Regions from separate parts of the Streptomyces chengbuensis genome, predicted to be linked through region 2. Evidence: riboswitches for the same ligand, from Rfam matches in the RefSeq annotation. Region 2 holds a riboswitch; each other region holds the start of a gene.
What was found. Region 2 has a riboswitch for cobalamin ahead of QRN89_RS02620 (energy-coupling factor ABC transporter permease). Riboswitches for the same ligand answer to the same signal wherever they lie in the genome.

Region 1 (2,157 bases), 3.6 Mb from region 2:
GGACGTCAGGCCGGGGATCTCCTCGGTGCCGAAGTCGTAGCCCTCGTCGAGGAGGCGGCGCAGCAGGGCCACGGCGGAAGCGGGGGTGTCGAGGCCGACGGCGTTGCCGATGCGGGAGTGCTTCGTCGGGTACGCGGAGAGGACGAGCGCGAGGCGCTTCTCGGCGTTCGGGATGTGCCGCAGCCGGGCGTGGCGGACGGCGATGCCGGCGACGCGGGCGGCGCGCTCCGGGTCGGCGACGTACGCGGGGAGGCCGTCCTCGTCGATCTCCTTGAACGAGAACGGCACGGTGATCAGCCGGCCGTCGAACTCGGGCACGGCGACCTGGCTGGCGGCGTCCAGCGGGGACAGGCCCTCGTCGTTCTCCTCCCAGGCGCTGCGCGAGCCGGTCAGGCACAGTGCCTGCAGCACGGGCACGTCGAGCGAGGCGAGCGCGCCCGCGTCCCACGCCTCGTCGTCCCCCCCGGCCTGGGCCTCGGCCGGCCGGGTGCCGCCCGCGGCGAGGACGGTGGTGACGACGGCGTCGGCGTCGCGGAGCCGTTCCAGCAGCTCCGGCTCGGGGGCGCGCAGCGAGGCGACGTACAGCGGGAGGGCCCGGCCGCCCGCGTCCTCGACCGCGTCGCACAGGGCGCCGACGAAGGCGGTGTTGCCGCTCATGTGGTGGGCCCGGTAGTAGAGCACCGCGACGAGCGGGCCGCTGACGCGACGCGGGGTGCGCTCCAGCTCGCCCCAGGTGGGGGCGGGCGCGGGCGGCGCGAAGCCGTGGCCGGTGAGCAGGACGGTGTCGGACAGGAACCGGGCGAGCTGCTCCAGGTTGTCCGGGCCCCCGTGGGCGAGGTAGGCGTGTGCCTCCGCCGCGATGCCGACGGGAACGGTGGAGGCCTCCATCAGCTGGGCGTCCGGGGCCTGTTCACCGGTGAGGACGACCACCGGGCGGCCCTGCGCCAGCAGTGCGTCGAGGCCCTCCTGCCAGGCGCGGATGCCGCCGAGGAGGCGCACGACGACCAGATCGGTGCCGTCGAGGAGCTCGGGCAGCCGGTCGAGCGGGAGTCGGGAAGGGTTAGCGAAGCGGTACCGGACCGGGCCCTCGGCGGCACGGGCGCTGAGCAGGTCGGTGTCGGAGGTCGACAGCAGCAGGATCGTCGCGTGCGTCATCGCGTGCGCAGGCCTTCCTCGGGGTTTCCGCGCCCCGGGTGGTCGTGGTCGGCGGGAGTTCCTGACTCACCGGATCCCGTCGCCGGGGCCCGGTTCACAGTGGCGGGACCGCGCCGGATTCTCACCGGGCTTCCTCCCTAGGGCCCTGGGACCCTGTGCCGTTTTGCATAGTAGAGGCTGCGGCCCGCCGGCAGGGCGGTCACCTGGAAGGACGTGGGTATGCTCGCCGCCATGCCGCCCACACCGACAACACCCCCGGACCGGGGCGAACCGCGTATACGGGACCGAGGCGACGCCTGCCCGGGCGCGCTGCGGCTGCATGCGGCGGACGACGGGCGGCTGGCCCGACTTCGCCTGCCCGCAGGCTTGTTGACGGCACGTCAGATCCATGCGCTGGCTGCCGCGGCCGGACGTCTGGGCGACGGGGCCCTGAGCGTCACCTCCCGGGGCAACGCGGAGTTGCGCGGCCTGGCGGACGGCTGCGGGGCGGAACTCGCGGAACTGCTGCGCGAGGCCGGGCTGCTGCCCTCCGAGGCCCATGAGCGGGTACGCAACGTCGTCGCCTCACCGCTGGCCGGACTGGACGGACTCGGCCGCGCCGACGTGCAGTTGTGGGCCCGGGAGCTGGACGCGCTGCTGTGCGCGAGCGGGTGGGCCACGGGACTTTCGGGACGGTTCCTCTTCGCCCTGGACGACGGCCGGGGCGATGTGGCCCGGCTCGGTGCGGATGTGACGTTGCTCGCAGAGGCGGACGGGCGGGCGGTGCTGCGGACCGGGCGCCACGCCTTCCGGGTGCGTGCCGTCGACGCCGCGCGGGCCGCGCTCGCCGCCGCGGAGGCTTTCCTGTCCGCGGCCGCCGGAGCGGGCACGGGCGCCTGGCGCGTACGGGAGCTGCCGGAGGGGCAGGACATCGCCGTGGGCGCGGGGCTGGCACGGGCGGGGGTGGCGGCGGAACCACTGCTCCCTCCCGACGGAACGGGAGGCTCCGCCCCGGATCCGGTC
Region 2 (2,157 bases):
CTTGTGGTCGCCGAGGCCCAGGGCGAGCGGCAGGACCGCCAGCGCCGCCACGATCGCCAGCAGCAGCGTGTTGATCTTCGCGTCACGGCTCATCGGACCGCGGCCTCCTTCGTCGTCCCGCCCTGGAGGAGCACTCCGAGCCGGGTCAGCTCACCCTTGCTGGACTGCACGAGCAGCCGCATCACCAGCACGGTGAGCAGGCCCTCGCTGACGGCCAGCGGGATCTGGGTGACGGCGAAGATGCCGCCGAACTTGGCCAGCGCACCCGCGATGCCGCTGCCCGGGTCGGGGAACGCCAGCGCCAGCTGCACGCTGGTGACGCAGTACGTGGACAGGTCCGCCACGAACGCTCCGAAGAACACGCTCACCATCAGCGGAACCCCGGACCGCCGGAGCAGCGCGTACACCCCGAATCCGGCCCACGGCCCGACGATCGCCATCGAGAAGACGTTCGCGCCGAGCGTGGTCAGTCCGCCATGGGCCAGCAGCAGTGCCTGGAAGAGCAGGGTGATCGTGCCGAGGACCGCCATGATCGGCGGCCGGAACAGGATCGCGCCCAGACCGGTGCCGGTCGGGTGCGAGCAACTGCCGGTCACGGAAGGGATCTTGAGCGCCGACAGGACGAACGTGAAGGCACCGGACGCGCCGAGCAGCAGTGTCGACTCGGGGTTCGCCTTGACCTCACGGGTGAGCGCCCGTACGCCGTGGATCACGAAGGGTGCGGACGCGACGCCCCAGGCGGCCGCGTGCACAGGGGGCAGATACCCCTCGGCTATATGCATGGTTGGGAGACCCTCTCCAGCACCTCGTGGATGGACAACGCGCCCTGGCCGGTCTCCTGGCTGACGGGTCCTGCCGCCCGGGCTCCGCCTTCCCGGACACCGCGGTCTCCCGTGGTGGTCCAGTGGCTTCCTTGCGGAGAGAGCCGGACTTCCCGATCACAGTGGCGAGGGCCGCACCGGTACTCCACCGGTTTCCCGTTCACCAAGGCCCTGCGACATTAGTGCGTTGACCAGGTGCATCACAAGCCGCGCACGGATGCGTACCGTCACACCTTCCGGTATCCGTACGCCTCCGCCGCCGCCGCCTCCACCGCGTCCAGATCCGCGCCGGCCGCCGCGGTGACCACCGCGGCGACGGCTCCCTCGACGAACGGCGCGTCCACGAGCCTGGTCCCCTCCGGGAGTTCGTCGCCCTCGGCCAGCAGCGTCTTCACCGTCAGCACCGCGCTGCCGATGTCGACCAGCACGGCCACCCCGGCGCCCCGGTCCACCTCGTGCGCGGCGCGGGCCGTCAGCTCCGCACTGGTGCCGAGGTCTCCGTCGGCGGTCCCGCCCGCCGCGGCGACCGGCACGGCGTCGCCCGCGCCCGCGAGCCCGCGGGCGAGATCGGCGACCGACGCGGCGACCTGCGCACTGTGCGAGACGAGGACGATCCCGACCATCGTCATCGTGCGGCCTCCTCGAGGGTGCCGATCAGCAGGGCGGAGGACGTCGCCCCCGGGTCCTGGTGCCCGATGCTGCGCTCGCCCAGATAACTCGCCCGGCCCTTGCGGGCCAGCATCGGCACGGTCGCGGCCGCACCCTCGTCGGCGGCCTCCCGCGCTGCCGCGAAGGACTCGTCCAGCGCCGTGGCCGCGGGCTCCAGCGCGTCCAGCATCGTCTTGTCCCCGGCCTTCGCGCCGCCGAGTTGGGCCACCGCGGCGATCCCCGCGCGCAGCGCCTCTGCGAGCTGGGCCCGCGACACCTCGGGCTCGTCGCCGAGCGCCTTGCCCGCACGCCGCAGCAGCGTCCCGTACAGCGGCCCCGACGCGCCGCCGACCGTCGAGATCAACTGCCGTCCGGTCAGCATCAGTACGGCACCCGGGGTGGCCGGCGCGTCCTTCTCCAGCGCCGCCTTCACCGCCGTGAAGCCCCTCTGCAGATTGGTCCCGTGGTCGGCGTCCCCGATCGCGGCGTCGAGCTCGGTGAGCCGGCCTGCCTCGCGGTCCACGGCCTCGGCGAGGGCGTTCATCCAGCGGAGGAAGAAATCCGCGTCGAGCACAGCGTCTCCTTGTCGTGGCACGTCGGCTTCCCGGCGCGCGTCGTCGCGGCCCGCGGACGCGGCGCCGTCGTCGGCCGGGCCGGGCATGGCTCAGCGGCCCCAGCGCAGCGCGGG
Region 3 (2,157 bases), 1.7 Mb from region 2:
CCTGTCCCGCCGTGCCCGGCACCGTCAGCACGGCGCCGAGCACGAGGAGGAGCGCGGTCAGCCGCCTGCGTATCACTGCTGCTTGTTCTTCCTGCGGCCGCTGATCAGGATGCCGATGCCGGCTCCGGCGGCGAGACCGGCCCCGACGATCCACCAGATGCCGGCGCTGTCGCCGCCCTTGTGCTCCTCGCCGGCCTCGCCCTGCGCCCTCGGGGCGGGCGGCGCGGTGGTGGAGACCGGCGCGGGACCGGTCGCGTTCAGCTGCCGGACGAGGTCGGCGCCGCCGAAGTCCCGCGGGTCGTCGCCGTGGGCGTGCGCGGCGAGGATCAGCTGCGCGTACGCGGCCGGGCCGCCGTCCTTCGCCCAGGCGGCGGAGTTCTTCTCCAGCCACTGGACCGACTTGTCCGCCTTGTCGCCGTGCCCGGCGGCGGAGAGCGCGAGGACCGCGTCCGCGGTGTTGCCGAAGTCGGGCAGCGGCGCCGGGTCGGTGGCGCCGGGCATCGGCGGCGAGTCCAGGTGGCCGGTCTTCGCCAGCGTCCTGGCCAGGTACGCGGCGCCGTTGCGGGCCGACTGCTCGGGGGTGGCCTTCGCCGGGGAGTCGCAGGCGGCGGGGGAACCGTCCGGCTCCGGGCCGGAGACGACCAGTCCGCGGCCCAGCCCGGCGAGCACGGCGGCCGCGGTGGCGTCGCCGTTGGCGAGCAGCTTGCCGGTCTTGTCGGGCTGGTAGGCGAACGCGCCGCCGCCGGTCTTGTCCGCGCACGGCACGGCGAACGTGACCAGCGCGTCGAACGGGCTCCTGCCGCTCTTCGACTTCACCTCGCCGGGCCGCGCCTTCGCCGCGGCGAAGGCGCCGATCACGACGGACGTGGAGTTCGCGTCGGAGGGCATGCCGGGGTTGTAGCTCCAGCCGCCGTCCTCGTTCTGCACCGACTTCAGCCACTCGAGGCCCTTGTCCACGGCGTCCCCGTGGCCGCCGAGGGCACGCAGGGCCTGCACCGCGGCGGCGGTGGCGTTGGTGTCCAGCATCGTCTTCGCGTCGCACGGCCGGGACGCGTCGGCACGGTAGGAGGCGAAGCCGCCGTTGTCGCACTGCTGCCCGGTGAGCCAGTCGACGGCCTGCTCGGCGGGCACGGTCTTGACGACGTCCTGGGCGAGCAGCGCCAGCGACTGCCGCCACACACCGTCGTAGGTCGGGTCCTTCGTGCCGTACAGCCCGGCCGGGAGCGCGGCCGAGGGGGAGGGCGTGGGGGCGGCCGTCGCCGCGGGGGCAGCGGCCGCGCAGAGCACGGCGGAAGCGGCGGCGAGCGCTGCTGCGCTGCGGCGAACGGACATGGCGGGCTGGGCCTCTCCTGCGGGGAGCCGGGCACAGGCACGCTGAGGTACCAGGCTCCGGCCCCGTATTCCTCGACGGTGCCTGCCAGCGGGCCGGTCCCGATGGCACGAGCCGGTCACGGCCGGTACGGGGCATTCCGACTCACCGCCTGCGACGGCGGCTCACGGCTGCGGGTCAGCGCCGGATTCGCACCGGCTTCCCCCCGTACGGGTGTGATGACGACTCGCACACTCTACCGGCCCGTAATCCCCGTCCCTCGGGACGGGCGGCCGGGTGCGGCATGAGCCCCGGCGGCCGTGCCCACCGTGCCTCGCGGTGGATCTTGGCGGGACCCGGCGGTACCGGGGTGGCGCTCCGGCTCGGGCGTGGCTCGGTTCAGCCCGGCGGCTTCCGCGACGGGTCCGGTCCGTGCGGATCCCGGCGGGTCCGTCATCCCCGGCGTGAGAGTCCGGTTCACCTGGGCCCCGGTGCGGTCCGGGCCCGCCGTCGCCCGCACCCCGCCGGCTCAGCCCACCGCGACGTACGCCACCGGGTCGCTGCCCGGCACCGCCTCCACGCGGCCCAGCTTCACCAGGCGCCGCAGATGGGCCTCGGCCTCCGAGACGGCGATGGTGCGGGAGCCGTAGGGGATCTCGTCCCACGGCCGGTTCCACTCCATGCGCTCGGCCAGCCGCCAGGGGGTGAGCGGTGCGGCGAGGAGGGACAGCAGCCCGGTCAGCCGCTCCTCGTGGTGGGCGAGGAGCTCCCGGACCCGGGCCGTGGCGTCGGTGAAGGGGTGCTGGTGCGCCGGGAGCACCTCGGCGGCGCCGAGACGGCCCACGCGT

Region 1: linked by a shared signal. The riboswitch ahead of cobN (cobaltochelatase subunit CobN) and the one ahead of QRN89_RS02620 (energy-coupling factor ABC transporter permease) in region 2 are both predicted to bind cobalamin.
Region 3: linked by a shared signal. The riboswitch ahead of QRN89_RS10320 (SCO2321 family membrane protein) and the one ahead of QRN89_RS02620 (energy-coupling factor ABC transporter permease) in region 2 are both predicted to bind cobalamin.

Annotation. Positions count from the first base shown of each region.
Region 1 covers NZ_CP129137.1:4,132,284-4,134,440, reverse strand. Annotated here, with positions in the region: gene cobN (cobaltochelatase subunit CobN) at 1-1,155, opposite strand, end outside; cobalamin riboswitch at 1,198-1,324, opposite strand; gene QRN89_RS18305 (ferredoxin-like domain-containing protein) at 1,375-2,157, shown strand, end outside.
Region 2 covers NZ_CP129137.1:574,661-576,817, reverse strand. Annotated here, with positions in the region: gene QRN89_RS02625 (energy-coupling factor ABC transporter substrate-binding protein) at 1-93, opposite strand, end outside; gene QRN89_RS02620 (energy-coupling factor ABC transporter permease) at 90-782, opposite strand; cobalamin riboswitch at 812-1,004, opposite strand; gene QRN89_RS02615 (PTS-dependent dihydroxyacetone kinase phosphotransferase subunit DhaM) at 1,049-1,450, opposite strand; gene dhaL (dihydroxyacetone kinase subunit DhaL) at 1,447-2,043, opposite strand; gene dhaK (dihydroxyacetone kinase subunit DhaK) at 2,134-2,157, opposite strand, start outside.
Region 3 covers NZ_CP129137.1:2,316,305-2,318,461, reverse strand. Annotated here, with positions in the region: gene QRN89_RS10325 (SCO2322 family protein) at 1-76, opposite strand, end outside; gene QRN89_RS10320 (SCO2321 family membrane protein) at 73-1,332, opposite strand; cobalamin riboswitch at 1,446-1,582, opposite strand; gene QRN89_RS10315 (Strvi_7410 family MBL fold metallo-hydrolase) at 1,839-2,157, opposite strand, start outside.